Regions from separate parts of the Priestia sp. FW507-14D1A genome, predicted to be linked through region 2. Evidence: riboswitches for the same ligand, from Rfam matches in the RefSeq annotation. Region 2 holds a riboswitch; each other region holds the start of a gene.
What was found. A riboswitch is a leader RNA that binds a small molecule or an ion and turns the genes downstream of it on or off. The one in region 2 is predicted to bind lysine.

Region 1: linked by a shared signal. The riboswitch ahead of lysA (diaminopimelate decarboxylase) and the one ahead of AC3WJG_RS14450 (amino acid permease) in region 2 are both predicted to bind lysine.
Region 3: linked by a shared signal. The riboswitch ahead of AC3WJG_RS07660 (aspartate kinase) and the one ahead of AC3WJG_RS14450 (amino acid permease) in region 2 are both predicted to bind lysine.

What each region holds. Positions count from the first base shown of each region.
Region 1 is NZ_JBYSWQ010000005.1:346,388-352,263, reverse strand. Features, by position in the region: gene AC3WJG_RS19380 (YckD family protein) at 1-305, opposite strand, end outside; gene AC3WJG_RS19375 (NAD(P)/FAD-dependent oxidoreductase) at 379-1,497, opposite strand; gene AC3WJG_RS19370 (CBO0543 family protein) at 1,838-2,350, shown strand; lysine riboswitch at 2,417-2,599, shown strand; gene lysA (diaminopimelate decarboxylase) at 2,738-4,066, shown strand; gene AC3WJG_RS19360 (dicarboxylate/amino acid:cation symporter) at 4,119-5,381, shown strand; gene AC3WJG_RS19355 (hypothetical protein) at 5,519-5,653, shown strand; gene AC3WJG_RS19350 (hypothetical protein) at 5,804-5,876, shown strand, end outside.
Region 2 is NZ_JBYSWQ010000003.1:175,737-181,612, reverse strand. Features, by position in the region: gene AC3WJG_RS14475 (YqcI/YcgG family protein) at 1-282, shown strand, start outside; gene AC3WJG_RS14470 (cupin domain-containing protein) at 257-565, shown strand; gene AC3WJG_RS14465 (cysteine hydrolase family protein) at 587-1,174, shown strand; gene AC3WJG_RS14460 (GNAT family N-acetyltransferase) at 1,265-1,756, shown strand; gene AC3WJG_RS14455 (hypothetical protein) at 1,860-2,228, shown strand; gene AC3WJG_RS14450 (amino acid permease) at 2,264-3,703, opposite strand; lysine riboswitch at 3,806-3,990, opposite strand; TPP riboswitch at 4,165-4,265, shown strand; gene thiT (energy-coupled thiamine transporter ThiT) at 4,298-4,906, shown strand; gene AC3WJG_RS14440 (ethanolamine ammonia-lyase reactivating factor EutA) at 5,063-5,876, shown strand, end outside.
Region 3 is NZ_JBYSWQ010000001.1:1,389,597-1,395,472, forward strand. Features, by position in the region: gene AC3WJG_RS07650 (succinate dehydrogenase cytochrome b558 subunit) at 1-280, opposite strand, end outside; gene AC3WJG_RS07655 (YslB family protein) at 770-1,297, shown strand; gene AC3WJG_RS07660 (aspartate kinase) at 1,349-2,581, opposite strand; lysine riboswitch at 2,723-2,900, opposite strand; gene uvrC (excinuclease ABC subunit UvrC) at 2,966-4,732, opposite strand; gene trxA (thioredoxin) at 4,957-5,271, opposite strand; gene AC3WJG_RS07675 (electron transfer flavoprotein subunit alpha/FixB family protein) at 5,684-5,876, opposite strand, start outside.

The DNA of each region.
Region 1 (5,876 bases), on a different contig from region 2:
TGATGCATTTTATGACAGTGTCGTTTCGGAACAAAACCATTTTTCTCCATATGCTGATAACGATTTTCCATATGTGAAGAAATGTTTTGACTCTCCGTTTTGCTTAACACGCCGTACTCGACATATTTGGAAAGTATTTCTTTCTTTTTTGCTAGCATTTCTTTGTACAGCACGGACAATTCCTGCTTTTGCTGAGACGTCAGCTGCACGTCTTTTGTTTCTGGCTGAGGATGGTTTTCCGCTAATACAGGCGTCGCGCTCATAAATAAAAAAGCTGCTGCTGCACTTATCATAATCTTTCGCAAACAATCTACTTCCTTTCATCATATAGTAGTTGTAGTTTGCGAACTTCTATTTGTTTTCATTCATTCTGTTTGCTTAAGACTCGATAGCTCCTCTTACATCATAGTCGCTAAGATCCATTTCCATTTCCATTTCAAGTGCTAATTTAGCAAGCTCTGAACCAAGATAAGGACCCGACGTTAAGCCTGAAGCTCCGAGACCATTGGCTACTAGTATTCCTTCGTAAGCCGGAAGAGCTCCAATGACTGGCAAGAAGCCTGGAGTAAATGGTCGAAACCCTACCCTTGTTTCTAAAACTGTGCTTTCTGTTAAGCCGGGAGCAATTGATAAGGCCTTTGAAAAAATTTCATGAAGCCCACCAGCAGTTACTCGCAAGTCATAATCCGTGTCGTTTTCATGTGTTGCTCCAATAACAATTTGACCTTGTTCAAACGAAAGAATATATTGGTCGCTTGGAGGCATCACAACGGGCCAGTCTTTTGTATCTAAATCTGGAAGGTGCAAGTGAACAATTTGCGCTTTTTGAAAGCTTGCTAAAAATTTTACTCCAAGAGGCTCTAGCAATTGATTTGCCCACGCTCCTGCTGTCACGATTGTTGTACTTGCTAGAAGGGTTTGTCCATTTACGGCAACGCCCGTTACTCGATTATTTTCATAAAGAAGTTCTGCGTTTCCTTCTATTATTTTTGCACCGTTTTTCTTCGCTGCATTCACAAGTGCGTTTCGAAGAGCTCTTCCGTTAACGCGAGCGGCTCCACTAATATGAACTGAACTGTATTCTTCTGAAAGAACCGGAAACAAAGCCTGTGTTTCTTTAGCGGATAAACGTGTAATCTCGCCTATTTCAGGAGCTTCTTCCCGACGTTTATATGCTCGTTCTTCCATTTTTTTAAGCTTTTGTTCATCAGTATGTAAGCTAATTGCTCCCACTTGCTTATATCCTGTATCCGTTTCTCCATCGTCTTCTAATTGCTGAATTAATGTTTGATAGTACTTGGCGCCGCCTTTTGCTAAGCGGTACCATGCTTTATTTCGACGCTGCGAAAGCCATGGACAAACAATTCCTGCTGCTGCATCAGTAGCTTGACCAGCATCCTTGCGATCTACCAATGTCACATCTGCTCCTGCTTTTGCTAAATGATATGCAGTAGAAGCTCCAAGTACCCCAGCTCCAACTACGATGTATGTTTTCATACCAAAACACCCTTTTCTTTCTTCTAGTATTCTTATGCTATATGTATGCAATTTTAGCATAGCAAAAAAAGAAGTCACATACTAGGCTGAGCTATTTCGAGCTTATTTTTACGTCTTGCTGACTTTAACATATAGCAGCTCCTTTCATCTCGTAAACAAAAGCGGTAGAAGTTCCTTTACGAAGATTATAGCAGCGTGAAGAAAGCCACAAATAGTGGTAGTACGTCTTTAACGCTGCTGCTTACGGCTTTTCTATTATAGTTTCTGAATAAAAGCAAAGAGAATAAAATTTCTATAATATGTAAATAAAAAGAAATAACCATTATTTTAAGGAGAGCGTATGCAATCTTCATTTGTATTATTTTTTATCATTCTTGGTTTACTATTTGGCAAGTGGCGCAGGTATCAAGAATACTATCCTACTTTGCTGTTTTGGGTCACGGGGAATTTGCTTTATGAAGTACTGCTGTTTCATCACCGCGTATGGGTATTTCACCCTGTTGGTATTGATCACCTTTTTCTACCCGATCACCTCATGGTTTCCCTTGGAATAACCTTAATTATTTATCCGTTTGTTATACCAGTTTTTTTAGGAAGGCTGCCGCTGCATGTAAGCGGCCGGATGTGGTGGATTCTTTTGTGGGCGCTTTTATTTACTGTGATTGAGTTCATTGCTTATGTTAATCACAGTATTACTCATCATTATGGATGGTCGCTGCTGTGTTCTTTTCTCTTCAATATTGTCACGTTCTCACTTTTAGTCATTCATCAAAAGACAGCGCTGGGTGCTTGGGTTCTATCTGGAAGCTTTATAGCTTTCTTATTTATTCTTTTTGATATTCCTATGCCTTAACTTTTCATTGACTAGACGGAGGAAAAGGAAATATAATAGAAATTACATTTAAATATAATTTTCCTCTCTGAGAATAGAGGTGCATGAAATCAAGAGTCACTTATTGGAGACTAATGGAGTCTGTGAAGATAAGTAAAAGGGATTTCGTGCCGAAGTATATAAACATCCATTGTGTTCATATACTGGTTCAGTATTGAATAAATGCTGAGCTGTCACAAACCATTTGGTTTGTGGAGAGCTATTGAAGAGATGTTGATGCCTAGAATGTAATAATATTTTATTATTATGAAACCAAGACGCGTGAACATCACTTCACGGGTCTTTTTTGTGTTTTTCTACTGACCATCAAAGTTATAGTTGAATGATTTAAATGGAGGGATACGGATTATGTACTTACATGGAACGAGTAAAATTAACAGCAGCAATCATTTAGAAATTGGGCAGTGCGATACGGTCGAACTGAAAAAACGATACGGCACTCCCTTATACATCTACGATCAAGAATTAATTGAGACGAAATGCAAGGCCTTCCATTCAGCCTTTCGAAGAAGCGGATTTTCATATCAAATCGCCTATGCAGGGAAAGCCTTTCTTTGTATGGAAATGGCTAGCCTTTTAACGAAGCTTGATATGTCACTAGATGTGGTCTCAGGAGGCGAATTATTTACAGCGCTTGAAGCTGGATATCCAGCTGAACGCATTCATTTTCACGGCAATAATAAAACGATTGAAGAAATGGAAATGGCTCTTGATGCGAATATTGGCTGTTTTGTTGTTGATAACTTTACCGAACTTGAAGTTTTGCATGCCTTAGCAGCTGAGCGCAAACAGAAAGCATCTATTCTTCTGCGTGTTACTCCAGGGATTGAAGCCCATACACATGAATATATTATGACCGGACAGGAAGACTCCAAGTTTGGATTTGGTCTTTCCAATGACCAAGCCATGAAAGCGGTAAGTTCTGCGTTAGAAAAGCCTTACTACGATCTTTTAGGCATTCATTGTCATATTGGTTCGCAAATTTTTGAAGTAGATGGTTTTTCTCGCGCCATTGATATTTTAACTGATTTCTTATTCAGCATTCGTGATAAAATGGAATTTGAAGTAAAAGTTTTAAACGTAGGTGGTGGTTTTGGTATTCGTTATACCGAAAGCGACTCTCCTCTTCCAGTTGAGTATTATGTAGATGCACTGACAGAAAAGCTAAGCCGCACGTTAACTGAACAGAATTATACCCTTCCAGAAGTCTGGATTGAGCCTGGAAGAAGCATCGTAGGAGAAGCAGGTACAACGCTTTATACAATTGGATCAACGAAGGAGATTCCAGGTGTACGAAAATACGTAGGAATTGACGGCGGTATGACCGATAATATCCGTCCTGCTCTTTACGATGCAAAACATGAAGCTGTCTTGGCTAATAGAGTGACGGATAAAAAAGATGAAACAGTATCAATTGCGGGTAAATGCTGTGAATCAGGAGATATGCTTATTTGGGATATTGATTTACCGCGCGTTAATCAAGGAGATTTATTAGCAGTGTCCTCTACAGGTGCCTACAACTATTCAATGGCTAGCAATTACAACCGTATTCCGCGCCCTGCTGTTGTATTTGTAAAAAATGGAGAAGCTCGTCTTGCTGTAGAGCGAGAAACATACGAAGATTTGGTGCGTAAAGATGTAAAGCCAGTCGTTACTACGTATGCAATGAGCAAATAATAGCTGTTCTTGCGTAGTAAAGAAGCTATTGTTGTTTGGAGGAAATCTAACTATGGTTTTAAGTGTATTTAAAACGTACAGATCATCGCTTATTCTGCTTCTCGCTATTTTAATTGGCGGGATAGCAGGATATGCTATCGGGCCCGATGTGGCAGTCGTAAAGCCCTTTGGTGATTTGTTTCTTAATTTGATGTTCATGATTATCGTTCCCCTTGTCTTTTTTAGTGTGGCTTCGGCGATCGCAAACATGAATGAAATGAAGCGTCTTGGTAAAATTATGCTAGGTATCGCCGTTGTGTTTATCGCCACTGCTGCTGTTTCAGCCGTTTTAGGCTTTTTAGGCGCATCACTTTACAATCCGCTACATAATGTAGATACTTCTGCCATTAAAGAATTGATGGGTGACAGTGAAAATACAGCTGAAAAAATGACGCTTTTAACTCAGCTTGTTAGTACATTTACTGTACCTGATTTTGTTCAGTTATTTTCGAAAGAGCACATTTTACAATTAATTGTCTTTGCCGTTATTTTCGGTATTGCTACAACGATGGCTGGCGAAAAAGGACAGCCCATGGTGAAATTTCTGACTTCCGGTCAAGAAGTATCGATGAAGGTTGTTAAAATTGTGATGTACTATGCTCCAATTGGTTTAGGGTGCTATTTTGCTACTGTAGTAGGAGAACTTGGACCAAAGATCTTACAAGGGTACGCTAGAGCATTTATTCTTTATTTATTAATTGCAATCGTTTACTATTTCGGTTTCTTTACGCTATATGCATGGATTGCTGGCGGTAAAGCAGGAATTAAGCTGTTTTGGAAAAATGCAGCTGCTCCTTCTATCACGGCTATTGCTACCTGTTCTTCTGCTGCATCTATTCCAGTCAATTTAGATGCAACAAAGAAAATGGGTGTGCCGCTGGATATTGCTGAAACGGTGATTCCATTAGGAGCAAACACCCATAAAGATGGTTCTGTTATCGGTGGTATTCTAAAAATTGTTTTCTTATTCAGTTTGTTTGGCAAAGATATGACGTCTGCTACGAGTATTTTGAGCATATTAGGCGTAGCCTTTTTAGTTGGAGCCGTAATGGGAGCAATCCCTGGAGGCGGTATGATTGGCGAAATGTTAATCATTACAATTTACGGATTTTCGCCAGAAGTTCTGCCCATTATTGCGGTCATTTCCACAATTATTGACGCCCCTGCTACGCTTTTAAACAGTACGGGAAATACAGTAACAGCGATGCTTGTTACAAGGTTTACAGAAGGAAAAGACTGGATTAACAAAATTATCACCACCGATAAAGTCGCCTAGCAAAAAAGCAAAGGGAACAGTTTAGTGACTCTCCCTTTGCTTTTTTCGTGTGCAGTAATATCGATAGCGGTGTATAAAGTCTGTAAATACGCACATTCTATAGGTATGTTTCATAACCGAACTGGAGGTGTCGTCTAATGAGTAACGCTGCAGGAGGTTCAAAGAAAAATCAACCGAATGATGCGAATCATGTAAGCGCAGAAACAAAAGCTCATCAAAAACGTCTCACTGAGCAAAACAAACAAGAACATCAAGCTGAAGAGCGAAAATAAAATGACGTTAAAGAGCGCAGCACCTGCGTTCTTTAACGTCATTTTATTTTTAGAGAGAACTTCATAACTCCGCTCATTATAGGTCTATCGTACAACCTCCTTTCAAACTTTTACATATTCTATTAATAGGTTTGTAAAAGGAGGAATGATATGATGTTTTCTTGGCTAGAGATTACAGCCGCAGCCTTTGGACTTTCAGTTATTTTGATAAGTTTTGCATTTT
Region 2 (5,876 bases):
CGTAAGAGCAGAGGATTTATGATTACATTTCAACCTCGGTGGGTGTTTGAAGGTATGACAGGAGATTCAAAAATAGGGCGGCACGTACAAAAGGTGGTCCGCGATCGGTTAAAAACATATGATGACGTATCAGCTCACCCTGAATTAGGATGGTATGGACAGCAGGAAAACCGAGAGTGGAAGCAATATTTTTTACACGATGATAACAACTATACTACCGGACAGTGTCCGTTTAAATTAAAAAGGAGTGAGCAGCATGGACGTAAAAAAAGCCTCTATTAAAAAAGGAGTTGGCGGAAAGTTTGAAGAAGTAATTAAAGAACTGCTTCCAGCGTATACTGGATATGTTGAAGTACAGCACGATATTGCTTTTCAAACGCACCCATCTCATACCCATCCAACTGATGAAATTCTTCATATACTTGAAGGATCTATTTACTTTACAGTTGAACATGATACGGTTCTATGTCAGGCAGGAGATCGAATACATTTACCGAAACAAACGGTTCATTCCTCAAAAGCCGGTCCTGATGGGTGCACATACGTTATTTCCATTTTAAAATAAAGACGAAAGAAGATGATGCTTATGCTACGTTCCCGGCCAGTGCTGCTGCTTATCGATGTACAAGAAGGGTTTTATTCACCACAGTGGGGGGAAAGAAACAATCTAGATGCAGAAAAACATATGCTGACGCTACTGCAAGCATGGAGGCGCCAAAATTATCCTGTCATTCACGTACAGCATGCATCAGAAAATCCAGATTCTCCTTTACACCCAAGTTCGAAGGGATTTCAGTTCAAAGAAGGGTTTGGTCCACAAGAAGACGAATACTTAATTCGCAAACACGTGAACAGCTGCTTCATTGGAACAGAGCTAGACAGTTATTTAAAAGCAAATGGCTATGATACGCTTATCTTAATAGGACTAACTACTAATCACTGCGTCTCTACGACTGCCCGCATGGCTGGAAATCTAGGGTACAGGACGTACGTTGTAAACGATGCAACAGCTTGCTTTGATGGTATGTCCTACGATGGAAAAACAAGGCTTCCTGCAGAAGATGTACATACATTCGCATTGTCTTCTTTGCATGAAGAGTTTGCAACGGTCGTTTCTACAAAAGAGACACTTCAAGTTCTTCAAACCTTTCAATATGCTCAAAATCATAACTGATGTGCATGCGCACATCGGTTTTTTATGTAGATTATGTTTCTTAAAAGAAGTAAAATAAAGATAATTCTATACTATAAGGAGTTTGTACATATGATCATTCGTTATGCTAAAGAAGAAGATTTACCTATGCTTGTTGAAATTTATAACCAGTCTGTTCAAGCAAGTGCTGCTACTTTTGATTTAACGCCTGTAACAGTAGAGCAAAGAAGGAGCTGGTTTGATAATCATATTAGCAATGAACTTTTTCCGCTTATTGTCGCAGAAAAAGATGGGGTAGTAGCGGGCTATGCTTCGCTTTCTTCTTATCGAGATAAAGAAGCGTACATTCAAACGGTAGAGCTATCGATTTATATTGATAAAAATCAACAGGGGTATGGCATTGGAAAACAGCTTATGAAGCGAATTTTGGAACTAGCTAAAGAACTCAACCATCACGTTGTCATTTCAGGGATTACAAAAGGGAATGATATCAGTATCAAAATGCATGAGCAATTTAATTTTACATTTTGCGGAGAATTTAAAGAAGTAGGCTGGAAATTCGATCAGTGGCAAGATGTGCTTTTTTATCAGCTTATTTTATAAGATGTATGACACCTTTACACATTGTAACGTTTTAGTTTCATGTGTAAAGGTTATTAAAATAATAAGTCGTTTTATTATTTTAATACGAAAGGTGTTAGCTATCATGAATACACGTTTTCAATATCAGCATCTAAGAGCTATTCCAAAGACATGGTCAAAAAAAGAACTGCATATCCAGCTGAATAGAATCAAACACAACTCTGAACTATCTACTATAGCAGCAGATCCGCTTTTTCATCTGTTAGAATGTACCCATTCGGGCCTTCAAACTAAACAAGAAATCATAGACTACATCCAAAGCATTCCTACTCATCAACTTCCATCTTTTGTAACCCATTTAAGCAGGTTAGTTCAGCGTATTTATTATATAGAAGCTGCTGATTACTGTAATCGTCCCCTCAAAGGTTATATGCTTGTTATGAAAAATCAGCCCGCCTATATATCTCTTCATTTTGCTGATCAGATCACATAAAAAAGCTCTCTATTCAAAAGAATAGAGAGCTTTTTTTATTGGTATTTTTTTACTGTTACTTGGCATTCTTTTAACGGAATAAGTTTTGACTTTTTCGTCCATTTGTATCCTAACCAAACAATTAAGAATAAAGGAAGTCCGATATAAGAAACAAGTACACCGTACCAGTCAATCGAATCACCCGTAAACGCCGAATAGTTTTGACCTAAAATGACAACAGCACATAAAATAAAGGCAAAGATAGGACCAAACGGGAAAAGTTTTGCATGATATGGAAGTTCACTCAAATCATGACCTTGAGCAACAAATGCTCTTCTAAAACGATAGTGGCTGATGGCAATTCCTAACCAAGCAATAAAACCAGACATACCAGAAGCGTTAAGTAACCACGTGTATACCGCACCGTCTCCAAAAAATGAAGCACCAAATGCAAGTGTACCGACAAGTGCCGTTGCGATTAAAGCATTAACCGGAACGCCTCGTTTATTTACTTTTGCTAAGAACCTCGGTGCTTTTCCATCTTTCGCTAAGTTCCAAAGCATACGCGTAGAAGCATACATACCTGAGTTACCAGCAGATAAAACGGCTGTTAAAATAACGGCATTGATAGCTGATGCTGCAAACGCCAGACCTGCTCGTTCGAATATTAAAGTAAATGGACTTACCCGCACATCATCACTTGCTAATGAATCCGCTGTGTATGGAATAAGCATCCCGATAACAAAAATAGCTAAAATATAAAATAACAAGATGCGCCAGAAGACTTGTTTAACTGCGCGAGGAACCGTTTTTTCCGGATCTTCACTTTCTCCAGCTGCGACTCCAAGCAACTCTGTTCCTTGGAATGAAAAACCAGCAGCCATAAAAATACCTAAGACAGTAAAGAATCCACCGTGAATGGGTCCATCACCAAGCGTGAAGTTTTTAAAACCTGGTGCTTCATTGTTAAAGATACCAAAAATCATCATAATACCAATAACTAAAAAGATGATAACCGTTACTACTTTAATTAACGAAAACCAAAATTCAGATTCACCAAATCCTTTTACAGAAAGGTAGTTAAGCCCAAACATAATTAATAAAAACAGGGCACTCCATAAAATAGAAGAAGAGTTTGGGAACCAAAATTTCATAATAAGGGCTCCAGCCGATAATTCAGCTGCAATCGTAATAGCCCAGTTATACCAATAGTTCCAGCCGAGAGCGAAACCAAAGGATGGATCTACAAACCGAGACGCATACGTACTAAACGAACCGGCTTCAGGCATATAAGCTGCGAGCTCCGCTAGGCTGGTCATCAAAAAGTAAACCATGACACCAATGATAGCGTAAGCTAAAAGCGCTCCCCCAGGTCCTGCTGTGTGAATTGCTCCACCACTTGCTAGGAATAAGCCGGTTCCGATGGCTCCTCCTAATGAAATCATCGTTAAGTGGCGAGATTTCAACCCACGTTTTAATTCTTGCTGCTCTTGCATAGATAAATGCTCCTTTCGAATGTACGGAAAGAGACGGGATAACATAAAAAAAGCCCGCAGTATATGTGCGCGCTTTTAAATCTGAAAACCGCGTCAACCTTCCGTGAAGATAGCTCTTCACATCACTCGCATGATGTGACAGTTCTGTTCCTGTTCGGAGACAGCCCCAGCTTAAATCAACAGAGAAGTGATCTAAACTTCGGCAATTTTTCCTTTCAAGCAACATCCTCAATGTTCTCTGCATTTCCGTTGCTTTACTATTAAAAACTGCGACCTCTACCTCATCGATTAGGATGAGGGTTTTTTATATTCATTTGACATAAAAGAAGTATACCAAATACTAAAACGATTGTCATTATAAAAAATAGATTCAGAAAATAGAAACATCTTTGAAATCTCTCGAATCTATTTTGTTACATATGATATAATGGATGTTGTCATAATACTACATAAATATCCGAACGTACCACAGGGGGAGCCGCCGTGCTGAGAGTGAACAAATTGTTCAGACCCTTCGAACCTGTTAGTTAACGCTAGCGTAGGAATGTGGGAATAGTAGCATATATTTGCTTACTCCTGTGTAAACCGTTTGATATGAATGATTCAAAAACAGGAGTGAGAAACGTGAATAAAGCATTACCTTTACAGGCTAAAATTGAAATAGCTATTTTTGCAGCATTGGCACTTCTACTTGATCTTTTGCCTTCCATTAAGATTGCAACGGCTGTGAGTATTTCGTTCTCCATGGTGCCCATTTTTATTATGTGCTTTCGCTGGGGAGTAAAAGGCGGGGCTCTATCTGGTCTATTATGGGGGCTTTTACAGTTGGCAACAGGAACGGCTTATATTTTAACAGCGCTGCAAACGTTTATTGAATATATTGTGGCTTTTGCTTTTATAGGTTTTGGAGGTATTTTTTCGCAATCTATTAAAACAAATTTAGCTAACAATAACAGATCAAAAGCTTTTGTTTTGATTGTTTTATCCCTTATTATCGGCAGCTTCGCACGGTATTTCTGGCACTTTATTGCGGGTATTATTTTCTGGGGGTCATATGCGCCAAAGGGCATGTCCGCTCTATGGTATTCTTTTTCAATGAACGGGATTTCAATGGTAGGATCACTAATAGCCTGCTTAATCATTCTTTCACTATTAATTCCATCGGCATCAAGAATGATTATAACTAAATCACACTCATCATAAGCAAAAAGACTAAATCTACCAAGATTTAGTCTTTTTTGTCATTTGTCACCTTTGTTTACACAAAAGTGTGTCAGGTTTGATAACATAGTTAGTGAAATATTCAAAAAACTGTTTTATGATAATCACCATATTCAAACGAGATAAGGGATTGATAGCATGCTACAGAAATGGATCACGAGCATAGGTTTAGATATTGGAACAAGTACAACAAAACTGATTGCAAGCAAGCTGTTAATAGCAAATCAACAAAATCAGTTTACGCTGCCAGGCTGTCAAATTATTGATCGTCGCGTAACGTATGCAAGTTCTATCTATACCACCCCTATGCTAAACGATGTTGAAATCGATGTTCAACGATTAACGGTACTACTAGAACAAGAGTATAAGAATGCAGGAATCTCCTTAGATCAAGTGGAGGCAGGTGCTGTGATCATCACAGGAGAAACGGCCAGAAAGAAAAATGCAGAAAGTATCGTTCACTATCTAGCCGAACATGCTGGGGATTTTGTTGTTGCAACAGCCGGCGCTGACTTAGAAGGAATATTAGCTGCAAAAGGATCAGGAGCAATCGAACGTTCTGCTGAAACAAATGCAGTAATTGCCAATATTGATGTAGGAGGAGGAACTGCTAACATCGCTTTATGTCAAAATGGAAAAGTTATAGAAACGTTTACACTGCATGTGGGAGGAAGATTAATTCGCCTGAATTCAGAAGGTTTTGTTACCTACGTTTCTTCTCATTTAACTGAATTTTTGAAAAATAATTCTTTAACACTGCGAGAAGGTGAAAAAGCAACATTTGAAAAGCTCTCGTCTATCTGTCAATTACTAGCTGAAGAAACCGTGAATTATGTAAATGCGCTGAATCAAAATTCCTCGCTGATCGTTTCTCCTCATACAAGATCTTCTATCCCCGAAATGATCATGGTTTCAGGAGGAGTAGGAGCAATGATGGAGAAGCAAAAGCCAA
Region 3 (5,876 bases), on a different contig from region 2:
AGTTACGGAAAAAACCGTAGTTGTTAACGTTTGTTTTAGCAGTGAATGCGATGTAAAGACCGTATATTGCGTGAAAAACGATTGGTAAGAAAATAATGAAAATTTCTAGAGCATAGCGGAAAGGTAAGCTCTCCATGAAGTGAGCTGCTTGATTAAATGATTCTTCTCCCTTTGTCGCGAAATGATTCACAACTAAATGCTGTGTTAAGAAAATCCCGATTGGTATTACCCCAAGTAATGAATGGATTCTCCGATATTGAAACTCTCTGTTTGCCGCCATCTGCGTAGACCCCCCTTAGTTAAATGAACATAGTTTGTGAAGAACTTTCTTACTCCCACTAGACAAATAGATTAATCGTGAATACAGGAAATGAAAACCTTTGCATTTCCTAATAAAGTATGTGACAGGTTAATTTTACTCCCATCGATTAAGAGCGTCAAGGCAAGATGTTTAAATCTTCTATAAAATATAAATTTATAAAATTTTATATTTGTTAACGCTTACTGTATTGATGTTACAGATTTTTTCTTTCTATTATAATATTGCTTGCCACAAATAAGTAAGCGTTTACTTTATGCTTTTATTGTAAACAAGTTCACAAAACATTTACACAGGTAAAAGTACCCTTTTAAAAGGTATATTATGGATTTTTCATCTTTACATCTAACTCTTTTTACCATAATAAAGATCCTCTTACATTTTATTAAAAAAATGCGTGAGAGGTTTTTTAGATTTGTATATAATAGTAGTAAAGAAAGAGGGGAAAGCATGAGCAATTTACAAACAGAATCACAGCAAGAACTTGAAGAGACCATGGAAACATCAGAACCTAATGTCACAGCTGAAACAGAGAGAACTCTTGATCACGTTTCATATTTCGGATACAGCCTTTTGCGTGACGTGTTAATTCCAGAGCTTCTTGGAGACGAAACAAATACCATTTCATACTGGGCAGGAAAACACCTTGCGCGGAAATACCCATTAAATACAATGGATGAAATCGTCGCTTTTTTTAAAGCAGCTTCCTGGGGAACACTGACGCTTGCAAAAAAAGATAAATATTCACTCGAGCTTGAGTTATCAGGTGATGTGGTCAGCAAAAGATTTCAGCAGGAAACTTGTTCGTTTCATCTTGAGTCAGGATTTGTGGCTGAACAGATTCAGCGTCAAAACAACTGCCTAACAGAAGCCTACTTAACACATAAAGAAAAGAACGGAAAAGTGCTGATTTCCGTGCAGTGGGACCGAAAAGATATCTTACCTACCGAAACACGCGCGGAGCGCTATAAAAAGTAGGAAATACGTATATATAAAAGACGTGGAGATACCACGTCTTTTTTCTCTTCTTTATACGTGCACTGCTTGCTGCTCTTCTAATTCAAATGCTACGTGAAGCGTCTCAACAGCTTTTACCATATCAGCGTGCGGTACAACTGTAGATACTTTAATTTCAGACGTGCTGACCATCTTCACTTCAATTTTCTCCCCTGCCAGCACTTCAAACATTTCGGCTGCAACGCCTGGATTAGAAATCATGCCAGAGCCGACAATTGATACTTTAGCCAGACCGCTTTCATGTTCAATACGCGTATATCCTAAAGTAGATTTATACTCTTTTAAGACGGCAAGAGCGGCATCTACGTCTACGGTTTTAATAGAAAATGAGATAGAGAGACGATTATTAGCCGTTACGTTTTGAATAATAATGTCCACATTTAACTGTTCTTTTGCTAATGCTGTAAAAATAGTAGAAAGAGTTTGCAACTCATTGTTTAACCCTTCAATTGTCACTCGTGAAATATTATCTTCAAACGCAATTCCTCTTACGACTAAGTTTTGTTCCATTGAAACTTCCTCCTCAACAATCGTTCCATTCTCGTTTTCTAAGCTTGAACGCACTTCTAGCGGTATCTGATAATTTTTTGCAAACTCAACAGCGCGCGGATGCAGCACCCCTGCTCCCAAATTAGCTAATTCTAACATTTCGTCATATGAAATAGAGTGAAGCTTACGAGCATCTTCTACATAGCGCGGATCTGTCGTAAACACTCCTGTTACGTCTGTATAAATATCACATTTTGCAGCTTTTAATGCTGCGGCAAGAGCTACTGCCGTAGTGTCAGAGCCGCCTCGACCTAATGTTGTAATGCTTCCATCTTCTGAACAGCCTTGGAATCCAGCTACTACTACGATTCGGCCTCTATCTAATTGGCTTTGAATACGAGTCGTGTCAATGTGCTGGATTCGTGCATTGCTGTGAACTGCTTCCGTCTGGATACCAGCTTGCCAACCTGTTAGCGAAGTTGCTTCATACCCTTTATATTGAAGGGCCATTGTTAACAGGGAAATCGTTACTTGTTCTCCAGTTGTAAGAAGCATATCCATTTCGCGTTTGCTTGGACTGTCCGTAATATCACTTGCTAATTTCACCAGTGCATCTGTCGTTTTGCCCATTGCCGATACAACAACAACTACTTGGTTACCGCGCTCTGCTTCTTGAATAACACGGTTTGCTACATGTTGGATACGTTCAACAGAACCAACAGATGTTCCACCAAATTTTTGAACGATTAATGCCATAATTTTGTTCATTCCTTTTCAATAAATTTGCATATGCAGGATGATGAGAAGCTAAATTTTTTTACTCAGACAATAAAAAAAGCAATGAGATGAGCTCTCATTGCTTAACGAACGAAAATTATAAAACATAACCGTCCACTGCCGTGAGATAGCTCTCCAAGAATCTACATCTTGACAATCCTACGTTTATTCAACGCAGAACCAGCAATCATTACTATGAGGTAATGTTCACTTCGGCAAATTTCCCTTTCCGTCTCATTCATAAGGGCTCATACCCTTCCTGATACGTACTGATTAAATTTGCACCTCTATCTTCACTTCATTTGATGAAGTGTCGTATGAAATTAGTTAATAGCTTATCAAATATTTTCTATTATTTCAAGACTATTTTTGTAATGTTTCATAAATTTTTTCAGCAATGTTTTGAGGAACACCCGAATTTCGAATATCATCAACCGTTGCTTCTTTCAATTTTTTCACCGAACCAAAATACTTTAACAAAGCTTTTTTACGCTTTTCTCCCACTCCCGGAATGTCGTCCAGAACAGACTGAAAAGCGGACTTAGAGCGCACTTGACGGTGGAAAGTAATCGCAAAGCGGTGAACTTCATCTTGAATTCGCTGAAGCAAATAAAATTCTTGACTATTGCGTTCAAGCGGTATGATTTGAGGAGGCTCACCAATCATCAGGTTGGAGGTTCTGTGCTTATCATCTTTGACAAGACCTGCTGTAGGCACTAAAAGTCCCAATTCATTTTCGAGAACGTCCTGTACTGCAGCTAAATGCCCTTTGCCTCCATCTACAACAATTAAATCTGGAAGCGGAAGACCTTCTTTTAACGCTCTGGAATACCGTCTGCGAACGACTTCTCTCATGGAACTGTAATCATCTGGTCCCTTTACGGTCTTAATTTTATATTTGCGATATTCTTTCTTTTCCGGTTTCCCATCAACAAAAACAATCATTGCAGAAACGGGATCTGTCCCTTGAATATTTGAGTTATCAAATGCTTCAATCCGGTAAGGCGCTGCAATTCCAAGCTCTTCTCCTAACCGTTCAACTGCGCCAACCGTGCGCTCTTCATCTCGTTCAATTAAATAGAATTTTTCACCGAGCGCAATTTTTGCATTTTTACATGCAAGTTCTACTAATTCTTTCTTTTTGCCTCGCTTTGGATGCTGAACCTCTACTTCTACTAATTTCTCAGCTAACTCTGCATCAATCGTTGCTGGAACCAGCACTTCTTTTGGCTTAATATTTTTGGCATAAAACTGACCGATAAAAGTTAAGAAATCTTCTTCTGGCTCTTTATAAAAAGGAAACATAGAAACTTCTCGCTCAATTAATTTCCCTTGGCGAATAAAGAAAACTTGAACACACATCCAGCCTTTATCATAAGAATAGCCAAACACATCTCGATTAACAAAATCATTAAACGTTACTTTTTGCTTTTCCATTGTCGCTTCAATATGAGCAATTTGATCTCGATATTCTTTAGCCCTTTCAAAGTCAAGTTCTTCTGAAGCTTTTAACATTTTTTCAGTTAACTCTGTTTTGACATGCTCATATCCACCATTTAAAAACCGAGTGATATTTTCAATAATTTGTTTGTTTTGCTCTTCTTTTACTTCTTTTACGCAAGGAGCTAGACATTGCCCGATATGGTAATACAAACAAGGTCTGTCTGGCATGGTAGAGCACTTTCTTAGTGGATAAATGCGATCAAGAAGCCGCTTGGTTTCATTTGCAGCTTGAACGTTAGGATAAGGACCGAAGTATTTCCCTTTATCTTTTTTTATTTTTCTTGTAATAACAAGCCGGGGCTGTTTTTCAGCTGTAATCTTAATAAAGGGATAGCCCTTATCATCTTTAAGCATAATATTGTATTTTGGGTCATGCTTTTTAATTAAATTCATTTCTAAAATAAGCGCTTCTAAATTAGAAGATGTGACGATATATTCAAAATCGACAATGTCGTTTACAAGTCGAAGCGTCTTTCCGTCATGAGATCCGGTAAAGTAGGAGCGCACTCGATTTTTTAATACTTTTGCTTTTCCTACGTAAATGACCGTTCCATATTTATCTTTCATCAAGTAGCAGCCGGGCTGATCCGGTAAAATAGCCAGCTTTTCTTTTAAATAATCATTCATACTTTTCTCCTTCCTCTTCTCTTACTCTGTCCATCTATACATTCGCTTATGAAGCGTAACCTACATTCTTTTCTGCTTTACAATACATGCACATAAGCCGGATTTGTGACGGTGTTCCTTACATCTAGTATAAAACAAACGAACGCATATTCGCTAAATAAAAGTATTCCCAAAAGAGAAAAAGTGGAGAAAAAGAAAAAACCTAGCCTGAGCTAGGTTTTGACTTACGCGTGTTTATTAATTAATTCTGTTAATGCTTCTTTTGGTTGGAAACCAACTACTTGATCAACTTTCTCTCCATCTTTAAATAATACTAAAGTTGGGATACTCATAACACCAAATTTTCCAGCTGTTTCTTGGTTTTCATCAACGTCTACTTTCACGATTTTAACTTTATCGTTAAGTTCACCATCAATTTCTTCAAGAACTGGAGCAATCATTTTACAAGGGCCACACCATGGTGCCCAAAAGTCAACAAGCACTAGGCCTGATTTAATTTCATCTGTAAAGTTTTTATCTGTAGCATGTGCAATAGCCATTTTAATTCCTCCTAAATATATGCAATATCCAAATTCTACTCACAGTATATCACCTTCAAATAAGGTTTGCTAACTTTTTGCTTACATTTATACTGTTTATTCTTCGCTCTAGTTTGTACAATTTACATAAAAACATACGTAGAAAATTTCGTTTTCCGTGAGGTTGAGACATAACGAAATGAATTCCATCTAAAGGTGAACAAATAGTATACAAAGACTGAACCGCTTGTGCCACCGCAGTTGATTTCTGTGCAAGACTTCGCTTTCTGCAGGAGTCTTGCACAGAAATCAACTGCTGCTAGAAAGACCCACACACATAAAGTTTACCCCAACAAAAAAACGAACCACTAATCAAACATCTTGATCAATAGTTCGTTCTTCACTTCGTCTAAAATACTTTTGTCCCAGCCTCTTACGCAGACTGTACTTTCAGCTTTTTAAATTCTTCCGTTAGCAGAGGCACCACTTCAAATAAATCTCCAACGATTCCGTAATCAGCTACTTTAAAAATATTAGCCTCAGGATCTTTGTTAATAGCAACAATAATTTTTGAATTTGACATGCCGGCCAAATGCTGAATGGCTCCTGAGATTCCGCAGGCAATG